Regions from separate parts of the Limosilactobacillus sp. genome, predicted to be linked through region 2. Evidence: a T-box and tRNA genes for the amino acid it is inferred to sense, from the RefSeq annotation. Region 2 holds a T-box; the other regions hold tRNA genes.
What was found. A T-box is a leader RNA that pairs with one kind of tRNA and senses whether it is charged. The one in region 2 lies ahead of LKE23_RS10915 (valine--tRNA ligase), so its partner is inferred to be a tRNA-Val.
Positions count from the first base shown of each region.

Region 1: it has a tRNA-Val gene. The T-box ahead of LKE23_RS10915 (valine--tRNA ligase) is inferred to sense a tRNA for this amino acid. The anticodon was not compared.
Region 3: it has a tRNA-Val gene. The T-box ahead of LKE23_RS10915 (valine--tRNA ligase) is inferred to sense a tRNA for this amino acid. The anticodon was not compared.

Region 1 covers NZ_JAKVPE010000001.1:1,020,162-1,027,778, reverse strand. The annotation lists gene LKE23_RS05015 (amino acid permease) at 1-1,411, shown strand, start outside; gene LKE23_RS05010 (deoxynucleoside kinase) at 1,525-2,166, shown strand; tRNA gene LKE23_RS05005 (tRNA-Val) at 2,232-2,304, shown strand; tRNA gene LKE23_RS05000 (tRNA-Leu) at 2,308-2,389, shown strand; tRNA gene LKE23_RS04995 (tRNA-Gly) at 2,481-2,552, shown strand; tRNA gene LKE23_RS04990 (tRNA-Arg) at 2,558-2,631, shown strand; tRNA gene LKE23_RS04985 (tRNA-Pro) at 2,684-2,757, shown strand; gene LKE23_RS04980 (histidine phosphatase family protein) at 2,827-3,450, opposite strand; gene serC (3-phosphoserine/phosphohydroxythreonine transaminase) at 3,741-4,814, shown strand; gene LKE23_RS04970 (phosphoglycerate dehydrogenase) at 4,831-6,003, shown strand; gene LKE23_RS04965 (RNA-guided endonuclease TnpB family protein) at 6,122-7,282, opposite strand; gene tnpA (IS200/IS605 family transposase) at 7,279-7,617, opposite strand, start outside.
Region 2 covers NZ_JAKVPE010000001.1:2,295,543-2,303,159, forward strand. The annotation lists gene LKE23_RS10905 (cysteine desulfurase family protein) at 1-106, shown strand, start outside; gene thiI (tRNA uracil 4-sulfurtransferase ThiI) at 140-1,360, shown strand; T-box leader at 1,405-1,615, shown strand; gene LKE23_RS10915 (valine--tRNA ligase) at 1,697-4,354, shown strand; gene LKE23_RS10920 (bifunctional folylpolyglutamate synthase/dihydrofolate synthase) at 4,425-5,738, shown strand; gene LKE23_RS10925 (JAB domain-containing protein) at 5,814-6,437, shown strand; gene LKE23_RS10930 (rod shape-determining protein) at 6,581-7,585, shown strand.
Region 3 covers NZ_JAKVPE010000001.1:414,809-422,425, forward strand. The annotation lists gene LKE23_RS01975 (VOC family protein) at 49-459, shown strand; gene LKE23_RS01980 (zinc-dependent alcohol dehydrogenase family protein) at 476-1,492, shown strand; gene LKE23_RS01985 (helix-turn-helix domain-containing protein) at 1,547-2,806, opposite strand; gene LKE23_RS01990 (SDR family NAD(P)-dependent oxidoreductase) at 3,041-3,808, shown strand; tRNA gene LKE23_RS01995 (tRNA-Val) at 4,040-4,112, shown strand; tRNA gene LKE23_RS02000 (tRNA-Gln) at 4,139-4,210, shown strand; tRNA gene LKE23_RS02005 (tRNA-Asp) at 4,216-4,290, shown strand; gene LKE23_RS02010 (hypothetical protein) at 4,675-5,061, shown strand; gene LKE23_RS02015 (L-lactate dehydrogenase) at 5,380-6,288, shown strand; gene LKE23_RS02020 (hypothetical protein) at 6,427-6,702, shown strand; gene LKE23_RS02025 (LTA synthase family protein) at 6,864-7,617, shown strand, end outside.

The DNA.
Region 1 (7,617 bases), 1.3 Mb from region 2:
CCTTGGGGGAACCATCGGGACCGGGCTGTTCATTACCAGTGGGGAGGCAATCTCCACTGCCGGGCCAGGTGGGGCGCTGGTTGCCTACATCGTGATGGGCTTCATGGTCTACTTCTTGATGACCAGTCTCGGGGAAATGGCCACCTACATGCCGCTGACCGGATCGTTTTCTGCTTATTCAACAAAGTTCGTCGACCCGGCACTGGGCTTTGCGATGGGCTGGAACTACTGGCTGAACTGGGCGGTAACGATCCCGGTTGAGGCGACGACGGCCGGCATCATCATGAACTACTGGCTGCCGAACGTTCCGCAATGGGTCTTCAGCGTGGCGGTGCTGGCCCTGATCTTTATCATCAACTACCTCTCCGTGCGTTCCTACGGGGAAACGGAGTACTGGCTGGCCCTGATCAAAATCGTGACCGTCATCGTCTTCCTGATCATCGGGGTGGCAATCATTCTGGGAATCATGGGCGGTCACGCGGTCGGCCTGAGCAACTTCCACTACAAGAAGGCACCGTTCGTCGGTGGGATCCCGTCGATCATCAGCGTCTTCCTGATCGCCGGGTTCTCCTTCCAGGGGACCGAGCTGGTCGGGATTACCGCCGGTGAAGCCAACGATCCCGAACACTCCGTCTCCAAGGCCATCCACTCGACCTTCTGGCGGATCCTGATTTTCTACATCTGCACGATCTTCGTAATCGCCTGCATCCTGCCGTACACTGACAAGAACCTGTTGAACCAGGACGTTTCCAACGTGACGATGAGTCCGTTTACGATCGTCTTCAAGCGGGCCGGCTTGGCAGTGGCGGCCAGCATCATGAACGCGGTCATCCTGACGGCCGTGGTTTCATCGGCCAACTCCGGGCTCTACGCTTCGACGCGGATGCTCTTCTCCCAGGCGCGGGAAGGCTACGCATGGCGTTTCCTGGGCTACGTCAACAAGCGGGGGATTCCGATCTACGCCCTGCTGGGGACGATGCTGGTTTCTACTTTGATTTACCTGACCCAATTCATCGGACCTCAGGCCTACAACTACCTGATTAGTGCCTCCGGGCTGTGTGGGTTCATCGCCTGGCTGGGGATCGCCGCCTCGCACTGGCGGTTCCGGCGGGCCTACATTGCCCAGGGGCGTGACCTCAACGACCTCAAGTACCGGTCGGCCTTCTTCCCGTTTGGCCCGATCTTCGCCTTTATCCTCTGCTTCATCGTTATCTGTGGGCAGAACGTCAACGCCTTCATTAAGCTGGATTGGCAAAACATTGCCATCTCCTACATGAGTGTGCCGATCTTCTTGATCCTGTTCATTTACTACAAGGTGCGTTACAAGACCCACCTGATCCCACTCGACCAGGTTGACCTGTCGCGGAGCACCAAGGGTGAGAAGTACGTACCAGATGATGAGGCTAATTAAAACCCAACCACAAAATATGGCCACTTTTTGGTGGTCATTTTGTTTTTAAATGTTAGAATGGTAATCGTGAATTTTACCAAGAAGAATTTTAATGAGAAAGGGATAGTTACGAAATGATTGCTTTAGCAGGAACAATCGGGGCCGGCAAGACCAGCCTGACCCAGCTTCTGGCCAACCACTTGAACAGCCAGGCCTTTTATGAATCCGTCGACGACAACAAGATCTTGCCGCTCTTCTACGAGAACCCGAAGAAGTACGGCTTTTTGCTGCAGATCTACTTCTTAAACAAGCGCCTGGACGAGATCAAGGCCTCCTACAGCAACGACCTCAACGTCTTGGACCGGTCGATCTTTGAAGACGAGCTCCTGTTCAAGCTCAACGCCGACATGGGCCGGGCAACGGAGACGGAATCCGATATTTACTCCTCCTTGTTGAGCAACATGATGGAGGAGCTGCCGGACCAGGTGCACCAGAAGGCACCGAACCTCCTGATCACGATCAAGGTCTCCTTCGAAACGATGCTGCACCGGATCGAGAAGCGCGGCCGGGCCTACGAGCAGATCGCCAACGACCCGTCACTGTATTCCTACTACAAGAACTTGAACGACCGCTACGACGCCTGGTACGAAAACTACGACGAGAGCCCGAAGATGCTGATTGACGGGGACAAGTACAACTTCGTCGAGAACCCGACGGCGGCGACTGAGGTGCTGGGGATGATTGATCGCAAGCTGGCCGAATTAAATTTAAAGTAGGGTTTGACAAAGCAAACGATCGATGTTATATTAATTAAGCTGATTTGTTTCAGCTTAGTTCTTTTGGAGGATTAGCTCAGTTGGGAGAGCATCTGCCTTACAAGCAGAGGGTCACAGGTTCGAGCCCTGTATCCTCCATATGCGGATGTGGCGGAATTGGCAGACGCGCAAGATTTAGGATCTTGTATCTTTTGATGTAAGGGTTCAAGTCCCTTCGTCCGCATTCAGCTTTTCAAAAAAAGGCTGTTGACAATTCCGAGGCCATCACGTATAATTAATAACTGTTGATACGGAATGTGTCAAAAACTTCATATGCGGAAGTAGTTCAGTGGTAGAACATCACCTTGCCATGGTGGGGGTCGCGGGTTCGAATCCCGTCTTCCGCTCTTATGCACCCATAGCGCAATTGGATAGAGTGTCTGACTACGAATCAGAAGGTTGAAGGTTCGACTCCTTCTGGGTGCATCATAAAGCGTGACAGTTATCTCCTTGAGATGGGTGTGGCGCTTCTTTTTTTCGGAAATTAGCTCAGCTTGGTAGAGCGCTGCGTTCGGGACGCAGAGGTCGCAAGTTCGAATCTTGTATTTCCGATTTTTTTATTTTAAAGTCAAAAGCTGTCAACCGACGAGAAGTTGGTTGGCAGCCTTTCAGTTTTTTGAGTTAGAAGTTTGGCTTGGCGGCCCGGTTGTAGTAAACGAGGTGCTGCTCCAGCGTTTGTGGATCAACGATGATCTTGGTGACGCTGCAGTTGTCCGGTTCAAGGATTTCCAAACCGTGGGCCCCGGTTGCGTTGGCCGCAAAGGAGCGGACCGTGAAGCCGTGGGTGACGATCAGGAGCCGCTCGGTGGGGTGGGCCTTGACGACGTCTTTGGTGAAGGCCAGGACCCGTTTTTGAACGTGGTCGAAGGTTTCGCCATGGGCCACTGGAGCATAGTTTGGTCGAACGTCATGGATCAGGTCGTAGAAAAGCGTGGGATACTGGGCCTCCAGCCGGGCATTTTCCTGGCCATCCCAGTCGCCATAGGAGATCTCCAGCAGGCGGCGGTCGGTGGCCACGGGCAGGTTCAAGCTTTGATTGAGGATCCGGGCGGTCTGAACGGTTCGACGCAGTGGTGATTGGTAAAGCGCGCTCAGGTTCAGTGGGTGGAAGACGGCCGCCAGCTCCTGGGCCTGTTTTATTCCGTCTTCGGTCAGCAGGGTGCGGTCATCATCAATGACGCCCTGCTTGAGCCCAGCGCGGTTAGCCGTGGTCTGGCCGTGGCGGACAATGTATAATTCAGTCATCGAGTTTTGCTCCTTTATTTTTTTAATTATTATACCGGATATTGACAAAAAATTAAATCGAGGTTAGAATTTAATTAATGATTTGTAATGCCCAAAAGGAGGGAGCACCATGATGAAGAATCTCAAGACAGTATTATTAAGCTCCTCCCAGTCTTCTAGCATTTAGAAGGCTGGCCTTTTGGGGTGGCCTTCACATGGTGGGGGCCACGAACTAGATTAGGATCCTAATCCAATGGTCTCCACGAACAGTGGGGGCCTTTTTTCGTACCAGACGATTTGGAGGGATCAACATGCCAATTTATAACTACGCCGCCGGTCCAGCTACCTTGCCACGGACCGTTCTCAAACAAGTTCAAGCCGAACTGCTCGATTACCATGGCTCTGGGATGAGCATTGTCGAGATTTCGCACCGTTCGCCACTCTTTGATGAGGTGCTCACCCAGGCTCACGACCGCGTCCTCAAGCTGATGCACCTGGGGGACGACTACGAGGCCCTCTTCCTTCAGGGTGGAGGCACCTTGCAGTTTACGATGGTGCCGCTGAACCTGGCCACCAGATATCACCGCGTTGCCTACGCTAATACCGGTCACTGGTCAGAGCGGGCGATTGAGGAAGCCGAGAAGATCCCTGGGCTGACGGTCGACACGGTCACGGATGCGGGCCCCGACTTTACGACAATTCCGACCGTTCCCGAACTGCCGGCTGACACCTACGACTACCTGCACATCACCGGTAACAATACGATCTACGGCACGACCTACCACGAACTGCCGGAGACGACGGTGCCGCTGGTGGGGGACCTGTCGTCGAACTTTTTGGGGCAAACCTACGACTTCAAGCGTTTCGACCTGATCTATGCCGGGGCGCAGAAGAACCTGGCGCCGGCGGGACTGACGATCGTGGTCCTGAAAAAGCACCTTCTGGATCAGGAAAGCACCCTGCCAAGCATGCTGAACTACCCGGCCCTGGCGAAGAAGCACTCGACGCTCAACACGCCGCCGGTCTTCCAGATTTACGTCGCCAACCTAGTGATGAAGTGGCTTGAGGACCAGGGTGGGGTCGAAGCAATCAACGATCAAAACGTCAAGAAGTCCAACCTGATCTACGACTACCTGGCTGAATCGAAGCTCTTCACCAACAAGGTCGCGCCAGACGCCCGCTCGCTAACCAACATCCCGTTTACGACCGGTGATCCGGACCTGGATGCCGCCTTTGTCCAGGAAGCTGACCAGGCCGGCTTGAAGAACCTCAAGGGCCACCGGCTGGTCGGGGGAATGCGGGCCAGTCTCTATAACGCCATGCCATACGAAGGCGCGGTTGCCCTGCGCGATTTTATGGCGAAATTTGAACGGGAACACGCATAGATAAGGAGGAGCCCACATGTACAATATTAAAACCTACAACGCCATTGCCCAGGCCGGCCTGGCAGAATTTACCGACGACTACCGAATCAACCAGGACGCTGCCGCCCCGGACGCCTACATGATCCGCAGCGTTGACCTGCACGATCAGGAGTTCCCGGCCAGCTTAAAGGTGATTGCCCGCTGCGGTGCCGGCTTTAACAACATCCCCCTGGACCGGGCCTTAGAAGACGGGATCGCGGTCTTCAACACGCCCGGTGGCAATGCCAACGCGGTTAAAGAACTGGTGCTGGCGATCATGATCGATGCCAAACGGAACCTGATCAATGCGGCCAACTGGAGCGCTTCGGCCGCACCCGGCGCCGACATCACCCTGCGGACGGAGAAACAGAAGACCCAGTTCAGCGGCACGGAACTGCTGGGCAAGAAGCTGGCCATCCTGGGGCTGGGCCACGTCGGCTCGCTGGTGGCCAACGCCGCAATTGACCTGGGGATGGACGTCACCGGCTACGATCCCTACCTGTCGGTTGACTCGGCCTGGCACCTTTCGCCGGCAGTCAAGCGGGCGGCGACGATCAAGGAGACGGTTGCTGGGGCCGACTTTATCACGGTTCACGTACCAAAGAATGAGGAGACCACGGGCCTGATTGGCGCCAAGGAGATGGCGATGTTCAAACCGGGCGCGGTGCTGCTCAACTACTCCCGCCTGGGAATCGTCGACAATGCGGCCGTCCTGGCGGCCCTGGAGAACGGCCAGGTTGCCCACTACAGCACCGACTTCAGTGACGAGCAGATTCTGGGCAACGATCAAGTCACGATCACGCCTCACATCGGCGGTTCGACGAAGGAGGCCACGGCCAACTGCGCCCGGATTGCGGCCCGCGAGATCATGGACTACCTCGCCACCGGGAACACCGCCAATTCGGTCAACCTGCCGAATGTCAAGGCGCCCTTTGCCGGTCCGCACCGTTTCACCATCATTCACCGCAACGTGCCGAACATGCTGGGGCAGATCACGACCGTCATGGCCGACAATCAACTGAACATCGAAAACCTGGTCAACCGGTCCCGTGACAAGTATGCCTACACGATCGTCGACATCAGCGACCTCGATGCTGCAGATATTAAGAAGGTAACCGCGGAACTGGAAGCAATCGACGCGGTCAGTCGGGTGCGCTACATTAAACACTAGTGAACTACTCGGCCATAAATGACCGAGCTTCTGGGAACGCGAAGTAGTATTTAGGATATTGCACTGGTATTCCAGCTACCTAACTTACAGAACTCCGCTCTTTTACCAAGGCTAGTTCCTAACCAACGGCTTTTAATCCTCTACGCAAGATATTAACTGCCGCATTAATATCTCGATCGTGGTGTATTCCACACTTAGGACAAGTCCATTCCCGGATTTCTAGCGGCTTCTTACCACTGTGATACCCACAAGTGCTACAAATCTGACTGGTGTAGTTAGGCTTAACCACGATTAACTGTTTACCATACCAAGCACACTTATACTCCAACATGGTGCGGAATTGATACCAACTGGCGTTCGCAATAGATTTAGCTAAGCAGTGATTCTTTTGGAGATTCTTGGTTTTCAAATCCTCAATCACAATCACGTCATACTGCTTAACTAAATTAGTAGTGAGCTTATGCAGGTGATCCTTGCGCTTGTTGGCTATCTTTTGTTGGTAACGAGCCTTTGTCACTCTGGCCCGTTGCCAATTTTGATAGTCGTCCAGATCTTCTTTAATCGTTTTATGATTATGATTCCACTGACGAACGGCTACCATTGCCTGGTGACGACGTTTAGAGTATTTGCTTTGCCACTTAACGGCTTGCTTTTCATGCCATTTGGCGTTAAAAGAAGCGTATTTGTCTCCATCGGAACTGATGGCTAAATCTGCGATGCCAACATCTAGGCCAACGGATTTTCCAGTTTTGGGCAGCTGGCAAGTTTCAGTTTCAACTTGTAAGGATAGGTAATAACGTCCCGTCGGGTCATAACTAACGGTGTACCGCTTAATTTTGGCATTGCCAACTTGATTAGTCTTGCTCGTGCGGATACTGCCTAGTTTTGGCAATTGCATTCTACGTTTGGCAATCACCTTGCAAGTTGATCGTCCCGTATAGGATTGGCGTAAAGCGTGACGGCTTTTGAAACGTGGATAACCACCCCGATGCTTGAAGAGCATTTTGAATGCTTGAGCGAGATTATGATTAACCACTAGAAAACTAGTTGCGTCACTTTCTCTGAGATACGGATATTCTTCTTTGAGACGTTTAAGCAGGTAATTCATGCCGTATTCATTAACAAAATGACTGTTAGGGTTGTTCTCATAACGTTCCTTAGCCATACCCAACATCAGGTTCCAGACTTTCCGGTCATTACCAAACATCTGCCAAAGCTGGTCTTGTTGAGCCTTAGTTGGGTACAAGCATAGCTTGACTCCTTTAATTACCTTACTCATTCTAAGTTCACCTCTTTACGGCGTTGGTCGTCAATATATTTGGCCACGGCCTGCTCATTGACCGCACCAATGCTTTCAACATAGTAACTCGGTGACCACAGGTGGCGTCCCTGCTTCTTCCAGTAACTAGTTCGCAGCTCAGGGCACTCTCTAAATAATTGCCAAGCGGAAATCCCTTTTAACCAGCGTACGATATTCGTCACCGATAATTTAGGTGGCGCACTCACTAATAAGTGAATGTGATCGTCTTTACCAATCTCCATGTGGGCAATTGTAAAGCCATATTTTGAAGCAATTTCATACAAGGTTCGCTTCAAGACTATTTCAACGTGTCC
Region 2 (7,617 bases):
TGCGGTCCGGATCAGCCTGGGGGACCAAAACACCCTGGAAGAGGCCGACCAGTTCAACAAGACCTTCGACCAGCTCTACGCCGGTTTCAAGAAGATTATCGACTAAGATTAAAATTTAACTTGAAAGGAGGAATTGCGCGTGCAATATACCGAAATTATGGTCCGCTATGGTGAATTGTCCACCAAGGGCCACAACAAGAAGTCCTTCATTGACCGGCTCGGCGATAACGTCCGCCACGCCCTGCACAGCTTTGGTTCTGTCAAGGTTCATGCCCAGCGGGATCGGCTTCACGTTCAGCTCAACGGGGCCGACTACGACCAGGTTATGGATCGCTTGAAGCTGGTCTTTGGGATTCAGAACTTTTCGCCGTCGATTCGGGTCGAGAAGTCCTTTGAGGCCACCAAGCAGGCGGCTGCCCAGATGGTCGAAGAACAAGTTGATCACCCGATGACCTTTAAGATCGAGACGCGGCGGGCCGATCACCACTTCGAAATGGACACCTTTGAGATGAACAACCAATTAGGGGGCTACCTCTTGAACAAGTTCCCCGACAAGCTCAAGGTGGACGTCCACCATCCCGACCTGACCATCCGGGTGGAGATCCGGCTCAACGGGATCTTCCTCTCCAGTGAAACCATCAAGGGTGCCGGTGGCCTGCCCGTCGGCACTGCCGGCAAGGGCATGATGATGATGTCCGGCGGGATCGACTCGCCGGTGGCCGCCTACCTGGGGATGAAGCGAGGCGTTTCCATGGAAATGGTTCACTTCTTCAGTCCGCCGTACACCAGTCCCCAGGCGCTGGCTAAGGCCAAGCAGCTGACCGAAAAACTGGCCAAGTACAGCGGCAGCATCCGCTTTATCCAGGTACCGTTTGCCGAAATCCAGGAAACAGTTAAGGAAAAGGTGCCGGAGGGCTATCTGATGACCGTCCAGCGGCGGATGATGCTTCGTCTCGCCGCCGCCCTGATGGTCAAGCGTCACGGCCTGGCGATTTTCAACGGGGAATCCCTCGGCCAGGTGGCTTCCCAGACGATGGAGAGTATGCTAGCGATCAACGATGTCACCTCCTTCCCGGTACTGCGGCCAGTGCTGTCCTACGACAAGACCGAGATCATCAAGATTGCCGAAGAGATCGGCACCTACGACCTCTCGATCCTGCCTTACGAGGATTGCTGCACCGTCTTCACGCCACCGTCGCCGAAGACCCGGCCACGACTTGACCGGGCGCGCGAGTACGAGCAGCGCCTGGATATCGAGGGTCTGATGAAACGCTCGCTGGACAATATTAAGATTACCGAGATTCATCCCGGTGAGGACTTCCTCAACCAAAATGAGGATGTTTTTGCCGAATTGCTCTAATCTTCGCTTGACGCTGGCAGATTATTTAGCTATCATACAAGCATAAATAAGCATTGACCGAAAGAGTAACGAAGAGTGCGGATCCACCAGAGAGGGCCCGGTGCTGAGAGGGCCTGGATCAGCTTCGCGAAGGTAGTTCGGGAGCAGATCGGCTGAATTCAGTAGGCCGGTCCGGTTCATTGACCGTTATTAAATGAGCGAGGGGAGCGGGAGACCGCTCAATATAGGTGGTACCGCGAGCAAATCGTCCTATCAATAGTGATAGGGCGATTTTTATTTTGCCAGTGCTTAATTAAATAGTGTTAACCATGAATTTTTGAAAGGAGCGATTATACAATGGCAACCGAAAAGGAAATGTCAACCAAGTATGATCCAACAGCTGTCGAAGCTGGTCGCTACCAATGGTGGATCGACCAGGGCCTCTTTAAGCCAAGCGGCGATAAGAAGGCTCACCCGTATTCAATTGTGATTCCGCCGCCGAACGTTACCGGAAAGTTACACCTGGGCCACGCCTGGGACACCACCCTGCAGGACATGCTGATTCGGCAGAAGCGGATGCAGGGCTACGACGTCCTCTGGCTGCCGGGGATGGACCACGCCGGGATTGCTACCCAGGCCAAGGTCGAGGCCCGGTTACGCAAGCAGGGGATTTCCCGCTACGACCTGGGTCGGGAAAAGTTCGTTCAACAGGTTTGGGACTGGAAGGACGAATACGCCGACATCATCCACAAGCAGTGGGCTAAGCTCGGGATTTCCGTTGACTACGACCGCGAGCGCTTCACCCTGGATGAGGGACTGAACAAGGCCGTTCGCAAGGTCTTCGTCGATCTTTACAATAAGGGCCTGATTTACCGGGGAACCTACATCATCAACTGGGATCCGCAAGCCCGGACGGCCCTGTCCGACATCGAGGTAATCCACAAGGACGACAAGGGTGCCTTCTACCACGTTAAGTACCCATTCACCGACGGCACCACCTTTAACGGCAAGGACTACATCGAAATCGCGACGACCCGGCCGGAAACCATGTTTGGTGACGAAGCCGTTGCCGTTAACCCGAATGATGAACGTTACAAGGACCTGGTCGGCAAGCACGTCATGGTACCGCTGGTCAACCGGGAGATTGAAATCATCGCCGACGACTACGTTACCCCAGACTTCGGGACCGGGATGGTGAAGATCACGCCAGCCCACGACCCGAATGACTTCAAGGTCGGCAAGCGCCACAACCTGCCGGAATTAAACACCATGAATGAGGACGCCTCGATGAACGAAAACGCCGGCAAGTACGAGGGGATGGACCGGTTCGAAGCCCGCAAGGCCATGGTTAAGGACTTGGAGGACCAGGGCTACATGCTCAAGGTCGTTCCAATCGTCCACTCCGTTGGTCACTCCGAGCGGACCGGCGTCCAGGTTGAAGCCCGGCTGTCGACCCAGTGGTTCGTCAAGATGAAGCCGCTGGCCGAACAAGCCCTGGCCAACCAGAAGACTGACGACAAGGTTAACTTCATTCCGGAACGGTTCGAACACACCTTCACCCAGTGGATGGAAAACGTCCACGACTGGGTGATCTCCCGGCAGCTCTGGTGGGGGCACCGGATCCCGGCCTGGTACAAGAAGGGTACCGGCGAGGTCTACGTCGGCATGGAAGCACCAAAGGACGAGGAAAACTGGACCCGTGACAAGGACGTCCTGGACACCTGGTTCAGTAGTGCCCTCTGGCCATTCTCTACGATGGGCTGGCCAAACACCGACTCACCGGATTTCAAGCGCTACTTCCCAACCAGCACCCTGGTTACCGGTTACGACATCATCTTCTTCTGGGTTTCCCGGATGATCTTCCAGTCCCTGGAATTCACCGGCAAGGCACCATTTAGAAACGTTCTGCTCCACGGTCTGATCCGTGACGAACAGGGCCGCAAGATGTCTAAGTCCCTGGGGAACGGGATCGACCCGATGGACGTCATTGCCAAGTACGGGGTCGACGCCCTGCGGTGGTTCCTGGTTACCGGCTCCACTCCTGGTCAGGACATTCGGTTCTCCTACACCAAGATGGATGCGGCCTGGAACTTCATCAACAAGATCTGGAACGCCTCCCGTTACGTAATCATGAACCTCGGCGAGATGCCGGCACCGGTTCTGCCGGACAAGTCCAAGTGGGACCTGGCCGACCGCTGGATTCTGAGCCGGCTGAACGCCACGGTCAAGCAGGTCAATGAGCAATTCGACAAGTTCGAATTCGGTGAGGCCGGCCGGGCACTCTACAACTTCATCTGGAACGACTTCTGTGACTGGTACATCGAAATGACCAAGGAGAAGCTCAACAACGGGACCGACGAAGAAAAGCAGGACACCAAGAACATCCTGGGCTACGTCCTCGACCAGACCTTGAAGCTGATGCACCCGATCATGCCGTTCGTTACCGAAAAGCTCTGGCAGTCGATGCCGCACGACGGCAAGTCCATCATGGTGGCCGACTATCCAGTTGCTCACGATGAACTGGACGATGCCGACGCAACCGACCAGATGAGCAACCTGATCGAAATGATCAAGGCGGTGCGGAACATCCGGAACGAAGCCAACGCCCCAATGTCCAAGCCGGTTGACATCCTGGTCAAGGTCGACAACCAACACCTGGGCGACATGCTCAACGCCAACCGGGACTACATCGACCGCTTCTGCCACCCCGCAGAGCTGACGATCAGCACCGACGTCAAGGCACCAAAGCTGGCCATGACTGGAATCCTGGCCGGTGCCGAGGTCTACATCCCGATGGCCGAACTGGTCGATCTGGATGAGGAACGGGCCAAGATGCAAAAGGAAATCGCCAAGCTGGAAAAGGAAGTTCAGCGGTCACAAAAGAAGCTGGGCAACGAGAAGTTCGTTGCCAACGCTCCTGAAAAGGTCGTTGAAGCCGAAAAGCAAAAGGCGGTTGAATGGCAGCAGAAGCTGGACTCCGCCAAGGAACGTCTGGCCTCACTTCAAGAAGCCTAGTGAAATAGTAAAAGATTGTGGTACGATTTGGGTATCACAATCTTTTTTAGTTTGAGAAAGGACTAATTTGATGATTAAGACCTACGAAGACGCCCTGAATTTCATCCACGGACGGACAAAATTTAAGAAGATTCCGACCCTCAAGCGGATGCGTCGCTTTTTGCAAGAACTCGGCAATCCCCAGGAGGGGCAGCACTACATCCACGTCACGGGAACCAACGGCAAGGGGTCGACGGTGGCGATGCTGCGGTCGATGCTGCTCGAATGCGGCCTGACCGTCGGCAGCTTCACCTCCCCCTTTATTACCCGCTTTAACGAGCGGATCGAGTACAATGCCCAGCAGATTCCCGACGCCGACCTGATTCGACTGGCCCAGCGCCTGGAGCCGGTGGTCGCCAAGCTCGACGCTGAATTACCGAGCGGGGGACCAACCGAGTTTGAGATTGATACGGCCCTGATGTTTTGCTACATGGAAGAAAAACATCCCGACGTCGTCCTGCTCGAGGTCGGCATCGGGGGCCTCTACGATTCGACAAACGTGATCGTCCCGGACGTCAGCGTGATCACCACGGTCGGCTGGGACCACATGAAATACCTGGGCAACACCCTGGCGGCGATTGCCAGTCAGAAGGCGGGAATCATCAAGCAGGGGGTTCCGGTCGTGATCGGCAAGCTGCCCGAATCCGCTCGGCAGGTGGTTGCCGACACGGCCCATGCCAAGCAATCCCAACTCTATGAATTGGGTCGCGACTACCAGGGAACTAAGCTCAATGGACACGGCCTCTATGCCAAGCTTCAGTACGATGGCCTGGGCATCCACCACGGAACCTTCCAGCTCGGCTTGGCCGGGGACTACCAGGTCGACAACGCCGCCATTGCCCTGACCGCCGCCCAGCTCTTCCTTGCTGCTCACCGGCTGCCACTGGATCAAAACGCCCTCAGGCGGGGCCTGGCAGCGAGTCGCTGGCCCGGCCGGATGGAGGTCGTGTGCGACGAACCGCTAGTTTTGCTGGACGGCGCCCACAACCTGCCGGGGATGCAGGCCCTGGTCAAGTCGATCAAGGACGACCTGGCCGACCGGGACGTCTACATCCTGGTTGCTATCCTGGCCGACAAGCAGTACGACCTGATGTTGGGCGAGCTTGCCAGCCTGGGCAACGTTCACCTGACCGTCACCAACTTTGCCGGTCCGGGTCCCAAGCGGCCGAGTGCCGATCTGGGGGCGGTGGCCGCCCAGATTCCGAGCCGCTACCCGATCCAGGTGGCCGACAACTGGCAGACTGGTTTTGCCCAGCTGGCCCGTCAACTGGGCAGTGATGACGCCATGATCGTCACCGGCTCACTCTACTTCATCTCCGACGTTCGCCACTTTTTTGAAGATTAAGCAAATTATTTAATACAATTGCCGCTTTTTTCCGTATTGATATAGTGAAGGACCAATACGAAAGGAAGATTAAAAATGGCAAAGAAAATCCGTGATGAGTATGAACGCCTGGTAGCAGAAAGCGTCCGGGGGATGACGGTTGACGGTGAAGACGCGGCTAAATACCTCCTGTACTACCATCCAACCCCCGAAAGCCTTAAGCAGATGACCAGGGTCGAGAAGAAAAAACTAGCCTTTTCCAGCATGCGGCTGGCCCGTTTCTTGGCGGCCGTCGAGCTTGGTCAGCTGGTTGCCCGCAGCTACCCGGAGGTGCTTGGCCACGCCTATTCGAGCATTGAACTGGGGGCGGCGATGATCGAGCACTTTAACGGCATCGAAAACGAGCAGGTCGCCGTGGCCTACACCAACGTTCACAACGAGATCGTCGCCTTGAAGACGCTTTTTAGCGGGGGCCGAAGCGAATGCGTCCTGTACCCCGACCAGATTTTTAAGCAGGCCCTGCTGAATTCGGCCAGCGGACTGGTGTTGATTCATAATCATCCCACCGGCGACGTCCAGCCCTCCCAGCAGGACCTGGCCTTTGCCCGCCGCTTGGAGCGCGGGGGCCGGATCTTGGGAATTACGGTCCTTGATTTTCTCATTGTTGGCCGCCAGCGGTATTACAGCTGGCGCGAGCAACAGGGTGCCCCCGAAAAGTAAAGAAAAACTTAATTTCTGCTTTAATATTATTTCTTCCAGGCCTGATAATGTATATTAGTGTTCGTATGTAGTCGGAGGCTATGGTATAATATCCACGATATTAATTTGAAATTATTAATTAGAAAACGAAGGGAAGAAATAGATTGCTAGGAATTGGAACCAAGAATCTAGGAATCGACCTGGGGACCGCGAACACGATCGTCTACCTTGAAGGCAAGGGGATCGTGCTTCGGGAACCATCGGTCGTTGCGCGCAACACGAAGACCAATGAAGTTATCTCCGTCGGTTCAGACGCTCGTGACATGATTGGGCGGACGCCAGAAAGCATTGTTGCCATCCGGCCAATGAAGGACGGGGTCATCGCCGATTACGACACGACCGTTGCCATGATGAAGTACTACATGGAAAAGGCCCTGGGCAACAGCAACAGCAAGCCATACGTAATGGTCTGCGTCCCAAGTGGTGTGACCGAAGTCGAGAAGCGGGCGGTTATCGACGCGACCCGGGTTGCCGGGGCACGGGATGCCTACGTGATTGAGGAGCCATTTGCTGCCGCCATCGGTGCCGGTCTGCCGGTCATGGACCCAACCGGGAGCATGGTTGTTGATATTGGTGGTGGGACCACCGACGTTGCCACCATCTCACTGGGGGGCATCGTATCCAGCCGGTCGATCCGGATGGCCGGTGACAAGATGAACGACGCCATCGCCCAGTACGTTCGGCAGAACATGAACCTCCTGATCGGTGAACGGACCGCCGAGAAGTTGAAGTGGGACATCGGTTCGGCTTCCGTAAAGGCTGCCGAAGAGATGGGAACCACCGAAGTACGGGGCCGGGACCTCGTTACTGGTCTGCCGAAGACGATTGAGGTTTCAGCCAAGGACGTTTCGGTTGCTCTTCAGGACGTTGTGGAAAACATCATCGACGCAATCAAGGGGACGCTGGAAGAGACCTCTCCTGAAATTGCCGCGGACGTCATCGACCACGGGATTGTTCTGACCGGTGGTGGCGCCCTGCTGAAGCATCTGCCAGATGTGATTGCTGACGCTACTAAGGTGCCAGTATTCATCGCCAACGATCCGCTCGACTGCGTGGCCATCGGTACCGGTGAGTCACTCAAGAGCATTGACGTGATGAAGAAAAAATAAAGCTATTCGATTCGAATATCTAAAAGTGGGCG
Region 3 (7,617 bases), 1.9 Mb from region 2:
CGTCGAAAGAGAAAGAATTCACAAACTCACTCAAGGAGATGGCTTTCAATGGCATTTAATAAGAGCTTGGCCGGTTACTTTGACGACCTGGCACACGTTGGGATTCCAACTGATGATATGGACAAAACAATTCGTTTTTGGGAAAAACTGGGCTTCAAGAAGCAGGGCCAGTTCGACACCGATGACCAGGGACACCAGGTGACCTTCATGAAGGCCGCCCACCTGATGCTGGAAATCTGGGATAGTGATGGTGCCGTTCACCAAACCGGTGCAATCAACCACATTTCACTGAACGTTGAGGATGCCGACAACGCCTTCAAGGCCGCTAAGGCAGAGGGCTTTGCTGTCAAGGAAGCCGAAGTTCAACACCTCGATTTCTGGAAGCACGGGATTAAGTTCTTCAACATCACCGGTCCCAACGATGAAACCATCGAATTTTGTGAAATTGTTAAGGATTAATTAGGAGGATTTACTAATGAAGGCATTAGTTTTAACTGGATTAAAGCAGCTCGAAGTTCAAGATTACGATAAGCCAGCAGTTAAGCCGAACGAAGTGCTGATTCACACTGCTTGGGCTGGTATCTGTGGTACCGACAAGGCCCTGTACGGTGGCCTGCCGGGTTCTGCCGACGCTGTTCCACCGATTGTTTTAGGCCACGAAAACTCCGGGGTCGTTACCGAAGTCGGCAGTGCCGTTGAAAACTTTAAGGTGGGCGACCGGGTTAGCGTTGACCCGAACGTTTACTGCCACAAGTGCAAGTTCTGCCGGTCATCCCGCCCAGAACTGTGTGAACACCTGGATGCCGTTGGTGTTACCCGTGACGGTGGTTTTGAAGAATACTTCACCGCTCCCGAAGAAGTTGTTTACCACATTCCGGACAACGTTTCCCTGGAAGCTGCTGCCGTAATCGAACCAATCTCCTGTGCTGAACACGGGGTTGACCTTTTGGAAACTCACCCATACCAGAACGCCATCGTTATCGGTGATGGTTTCGAAGGCCAACTGATCGCCCAGATTCTGAAGTCCCGTGGTGTTCACGAAGTTACCCTGGCTGGTTCCAACGAAGAAAAGCTGGAAAACAACAAGAAGCACTTTGGCTTCAAGACCATCAACAACGTTAAGCACCCCGAAGAAGTCAAGGCCGACTCCTACGACATCGTGGTTGAAGCCGTTGGTCTGCCAAAAACGCAGGAACAAGCCGTTGAAGCCGCTGCCCGTGGTGGCCAAGTCCTGATGTTCGGTGTTGGTAACCCTGACTCAACTTTCAAGGTTAACACCTACAAGGTCTTCCAAAAGCAGCTGAAGATCCAAGGAACCTTCATCAACCCATACACCTTTGAAGACTCCATTGCCCTGCTGCAATCCGGTGCCGTTGATCCGCTGCCACTGATTTCCCATGTCCTCGACTTTGACCATGTCGAAGACTTCGTTAGTGGCAAGCTGACCGGTGTTTCCAAGGCAATCGTCAAGGTTGCTGGTGAAGAAGCCTAACGCCTATTAATTCATCCTCAAAAGGGTCGTTATCAAATTCGATAGCGGCCCTTTTTATAGTTGCTGGAGCAAGATTGCCCCGAGGATTAAGTTGGCGTTACGCTGGGGATCGTCGAAGTGATAGTCCCACTGGTCCATGATCCGGTTGAGGCGATAGAGAACGGTATTGTGGTGAAGATGAAGCTGGTGGGCGGTTCGGCTGACGCTGCCATTGTTCAACAGGTAGGTGACCAGGGTCTGGAAAAAGGCAGTCTGATGTTTTTCATCGTCCGTCTTGAGCTTGCGCAGGGCGGGATTGATGAAACCCAGCTGATGGTTGTCACGGAGATAACCAGCTAAGATCACCGGCGTAGCATCTTCAAACAAAAGGAAGGCTTGATGGCGCTCGCTTGCGACCTGTACCGCGAGTCGGGCTTGATCGTAGGCCTGGAAGAATTCCGCCAGGATGGTGAAGGTACTGCTGACGCCAACGATAACGCGGTCGGGGTCACCGATTTGCTTGAGCTGCATAAGCTCAGGCGGACAGAGCTGCTCAGTAGGTGCGAGGTTGGTTAGCAGGATGATATCCCGGTCAAAGAAACAGTAAATTCCCTGGGGGATCAGTCGATTAAGCCGGCCGAGAAGGTTACGAAGAAAGATTTCATTGAATTGCTGCTCTAGGCGGATGTCAATTAAGTACTTGGCACCTGGCCGTGCTAAGAAGGGTTGAAGGTCCGACCGTCGAGCCGGGCTATCAAAGGTTCGATCACTGATTGCTAATTCCAGGCTGCTGGAATAATTGAGTCGATTAGACTGGGATCGCTTCTCAGTTGTTGTAATTACGTTGATTGTAAACTCCAAGTAGTAGCTAATAACCAGGCGGATGAGCAGTGAAGGAAGTCGACCATTGCTGACGACGATGATCCGACCGATTCGCTTTTCATGATTGAATAGTTGATAAATGCCAACCGGGTATCTTCCCAATTGACGATGGCAAAACGGATCGTTCATCTGGTCACCAAGCTGATTTGCCTGAGTAATTAATTTTTTGTCAAAGCGGGGAGGGAAGAGTTGGTCGATAATCTGCTTGTTCGTGGCTGTGAGAATGGTTCCGGAAGGATTAATGAGAAAAATTGCACAATTGGTTTGCTTGCTGAGCGTGTTGAGGGCAACATTTAGGTCGTCGGAGCGAAGATACTGCGGGACACTGTTATTAAAAATCTGCAGGGCACGGTAATCGTCCTCAATAAGTGCTTTGATTTGTTGAGGGGTCGGTTGGGCCTTCAGTTCGTCCCAGCCTAGCCGCTTTCCATTGTCTAACGTTACTCCTGCCATTGATACGTTGACAACTGAGCAATTTAAAATACCTGTAATCAATGAATTTGTTGTGTGAATATCCAAGGCGTATAATGCCTGATTTAATTTCATTTCTGCCTCCGTTTAACTTCACGAGAGTTTGTTATGTCCTATTGTATCAAAAATCTTTGTGAAAACACATAAAGACGCTGAAACCGATTCCACATACAATGTACCCGTAAAGTTAATTAATACACAAACGGAGGGATAATCATGGCTGACGAAAAAGTTGCCTTAATTACGGGTGCTAGTTCAGGAATTGGTTACGGAATCACGGAAGTTTTCGCAGCTAACGGTGTCAACGTTGCAATGGTTGCGCTCGGGGCTGAGACGCTAAATGAAAAGACTCAAGAGATTCGGGATCAATACCACGTCGAAGCCTTACCAATTGTTGCGAACATTGCAAATGAAGATGAAGTTAATCACGCGGTTCAAGAGACAATTGAAAAGTTTGGTCACCTTGACTACGCGGTTAATGATGCAGGAATCAGTGGAACATTCAAGGCCTTTCATGAACTGACCAGTGCCGATTTCGATAAGACGATGGGGGTTGACCTCCGCGGGACCTTCCTGTCAATGAGCGCCGAAATTAAGCAGTTCGTTAAGCAGGGCTACGGTTCGGTTGTCAACATTACCGCCCTCGGCACCGAGGTTGCGGCACCATCAATGTCGCTCTACATTGCTGCTAAGGCCGGCATCGTTGGCTTTACCCATGCCGTAGCAATGGACTACGCCGACAAGGGCATTCGGGTTAACGCTGTTTCACCTGGTGCGGTCCGGACCAACATGACCAAGGCCGTTCTCGACGACACCAGCGAGGGCAGCTTCGGTCAATTGCTGCTGAACGGAATTCCAAATAAGCGTGCCGCGGATCCAAAGGAAATTGGTGAAGCTGTTTACTTTGTTGCTTCCGAAAAGGCCTCTTACATGACCGGCCAGAACGTCTGTGTCGATGGTGGGGCTTCAACTGGTAATAACTAAATTTCTCCTTAATGGTATTTGAATCAACATCAACATTGGGCTGTGATCCGGTAGTGGACCACGGTCTTTTAGTTTAATCTGCACCAACCCAGGCATCTTGTCGATTTGGCAATTGACTGAGCTTATTAGTTAAAGATGAAAAGCAAAACTGCAGCAAAATTTGTCAAATGGTCTTGCTATTTTAGCTGATTCTTGGTAAGATATTATCTGTTGTCATGAGGAATGACATTTGGAGGATTAGCTCAGTTGGGAGAGCGTCTGCCTTACAAGCAGAGGGTCACAGGTTCGAGCCCTGTATCCTCCATTGCGGCTTTACCGCAAACATAATATTGGGCTATAGCCAAGCGGTAAGGCAACGGTTTTTGGTACCGTCATGCGCTGGTTCGAATCCAGCTAGCCCAATATTTGGTCCGTTGGTCTAGTTGGTTTAGGACGCATCCCTGTCACGGATGAGATCACGAGTTCGAGTCTCGTACGGACCGTTAGCGAAAGCATCTGGTTTCTACCGGATGCTTTTTCTTTTACTCTTTAGTAAAAATCAGTAAAAAAAGTTAATTGTCATCCGTTTGACAGAGTTGTAAACGATTTCACAATATAGTATAATAAAGTTGTTGTCGAAGGAGATTGGGATAGAGTTATTATATTAAGAATAAATGTAAATGTCGGTTCAATATTTTTGGGGTAAAAGATCGTTTAATATAGGGAGCAATTATTTCTTAAGCTACTAATTTCGGCAACCTGAAGCGGGCGGGAACGGGATCTAGATCTCGTCTCCGCCCTTATTTGTTTAAATGTTAGGATAAAAGTAGAAACGGTCTTAACCAGAACTAGACAGTAATGCATTAGAGAAAGCGGGCTTGATATCAATGGCCAAGGTTGATTTTATGCAAGAAACGGTCCAGACCATGCTCAGCAAAAATGTGCCGTCATATGTTGATGAAAATGCCTTTTTGCGAGCGCAGGGGACACAGGAGCAGTTAAGTGCCAGCCAATTTAGAAAAATCTTCGTTGAATCAGGGGAGTTGCTTCCCTTACAGTCGCAAAGCTTGGATGATTGCAGTGAATACATCATCTCGATGGCCTTAGTGCATCATCCAGGGAGCGACCTGCCACTTTATCATCTGGTGGCCACGGAACTGACTGAGCATCCCCTTAGCCTGATTGGTGATCGCTATTATTATCAAGCGACTACTGGCGATACTTTACGTCAGACAATTGACCAGCTCGATCGTATTCGGTCGACCATTGATTGATTTTCTTCTGTGGTAAAATAAAAGTAGATACTAAACTAACTGGGACGAATCTGCGAAGGGGATGTTAGGATGTTCAAGAAAACAGCACACCAACCAGCCAAGCAAAACAAGTTTATGCGGGCCATTCTCGTCACTGCGGCCGCACTGCAGGTGGTTAATGCAGTGACAACGCTCAGACATGCCTTACGGAAGTAGACGAAATTAAACAAGTGTCTTACAATGCAATTATAATTGGGAATCGTCATGGGGCGGTTCCCTTTTTCGTGTTATGATAGAAGTGTATAGTAACCGCTTTCATTATAGACAGGAGTGATCTACATGCATAAGATTGGAATTATTGGACTTGGTCACGTTGGGACCACCGTTGCTCACATCTTATTGATGAAGGGACTGGCCGATGAGCTGGTACTGATTGATCAGGACGAAAAGAAAGTTGCGGCAGAGTACAATGACTTTGGGGACTCGTTCCCGCGGACCAATCATTCCGCGGTGATCAAACAGAATGACTATGGTGAACTGGCCGATGCTGACATTGTGATCACGGCATTTGGGGACATTGAAGCCACGAACCGGACTGGTGACCGGTTCGCCGAACTGCCAATCAACAAGAAAAATGCCCGCGAGGTTGGTGCAAAGATCAAGGAAAGCGGTTTTAACGGCATCCTGATCAACATTTCTAATCCGTGTGACGCGGTACTGGGTGTTCTCCAGGAAGCAACCGGTCTGCCGTATGAGCGGATCTTCGGAACTGGGACTTCGCTGGACACGGCCCGGATGCAGCGGGCGGTTGGAACGACCTTCAACGAGGCACCGCAAAACGTTGATGGTTACGTCCTTGGTGAGCACGGGAACACCCAGTTTACTGCTTGGTCAACGATTCACCTGGACGGGATCCCGGTAACCAAGCTGGCCGATGAGGGCAAGGTTGACCTTGATGGCCTGGCCACCACGATTCGGAACGGGGCCTTCACGATCATGGCTGGTAAGGGCTACACCTGCTTTGGCGTTGCTACCTGCGCAGCACTGCTGGTTGAGGCGGTCTTCACCAACAAGCACCTCTTCGGACCGGTTTCCGTTTACATGGAGAAGTACGGTTGCTACGTCGGCTACCCAGCTGTTGTTGGTGCCCACGGGATTGAGGACATCCATGAGATTAAATTGACGGCCGAAGAAGAAGAGTTGCTGGCAAAGTCCGCTGAGACAATTAAGGATAAGATGAAGGATTAGTTTTACGAATCGGCGATCAGGTTGTCTGACCTGGTCGCCGATTTTTGTTTGTGAAAATATTTCATTTTAGGATAACAAAGGCTTGGTTATTACCATAAATCAAGTATAATTAAAGGTAAAGAGAAGGGGGATATCGATATGTCATTAATGAAAGATACAGCAGAAATCAGCAAGACCGATAGTCAAGTTTACCTGGTCACCATGGTTCGGCAGAGTACCGACATGCCAATGTACATTGACCACATGGTTTACCAAACGGCCGCTGGCGGTCAAAAGTTCATGACTAAGCTGGTGTCAGCATTTGCCCACGCCGACTACCGCGAAAAGAAAGTGGATGCCGACCACTACGAATTGAGCAACGGCTTGGACAAAATCAGCCTGACTGGTCAGCTGGAAGACGTTTACGAGGACTAACTTTCCAGAAAAGTCTCCTCGCCCGCTTGGGTGGGGAGACTTTTTTTGCCCACTGTCTTGCTGGTTAACAGTTGTAACAAATTGAATGGTGAAGTACTTTCTAAACAACGGTTAGACTTAAGTTAAGAAAGTATTCGGAATAGAAAGGATTCTTGATTAACTTGAGAAATAAAGTAAAACTGTCCTGGCCACTCCTGATCTATGGGCTACTGGTGTTGCTGGCATTTTGGGGTACCGTCCTTCACTGGCAAACCGGCTTGCTGCAGGCCGGGAGTATTGGGGGCCTCGCCGGTTGGGAACTACTGAAGGTGCTAGGCGGAACCAGCGCCATCATCATTCCCATGCTGGTCGGGTATTATCAGGGGCCGATCCACCGTCGTTGGCCGCTGGCCTTGGGCTATGGTCTGGTGGGGGCGGTAACATTTTCACTTGCCCACTGGCTGCCTAGTGGTGGCGGCACTACCGAACGCTATCTAGTCCAGCAGATCTTCATCACATGGTTGGGCACTCTCTTGCTGTGGATGGCCGCACCGGTGCTTCACCGAATTCTGCATCGTTGGCAAGCCAAGCAGCGACGAACAGTTATCCTTGCCCTCATCGGTGTCTTCTTGGTGCTGGAAATTCTGGGTTGGCAGATGCTGCTCGGTTTTGCCGGGGGCCGCAGCCTGGTCTGGTTGGCATTTCTGTTTACGATCGGCGACTGGCTGGCCACCGATCGTGCCTGGTGGCAGCGCTTCTCTCGCTGGTTCTACTTAGTGCTCGGCTTGATTTCCTGGCTGCTGACCGCGCTGACAATCTGGCTGCACAACAGTCGGGTTGATTATAATCCGCATCGCGGCCTGCTGGTGGATCATCTGCACCAACTGATCGGAATCGCTCCCTGTCAGCCGCTCCTGCTGATCACCAGCGTCCTGC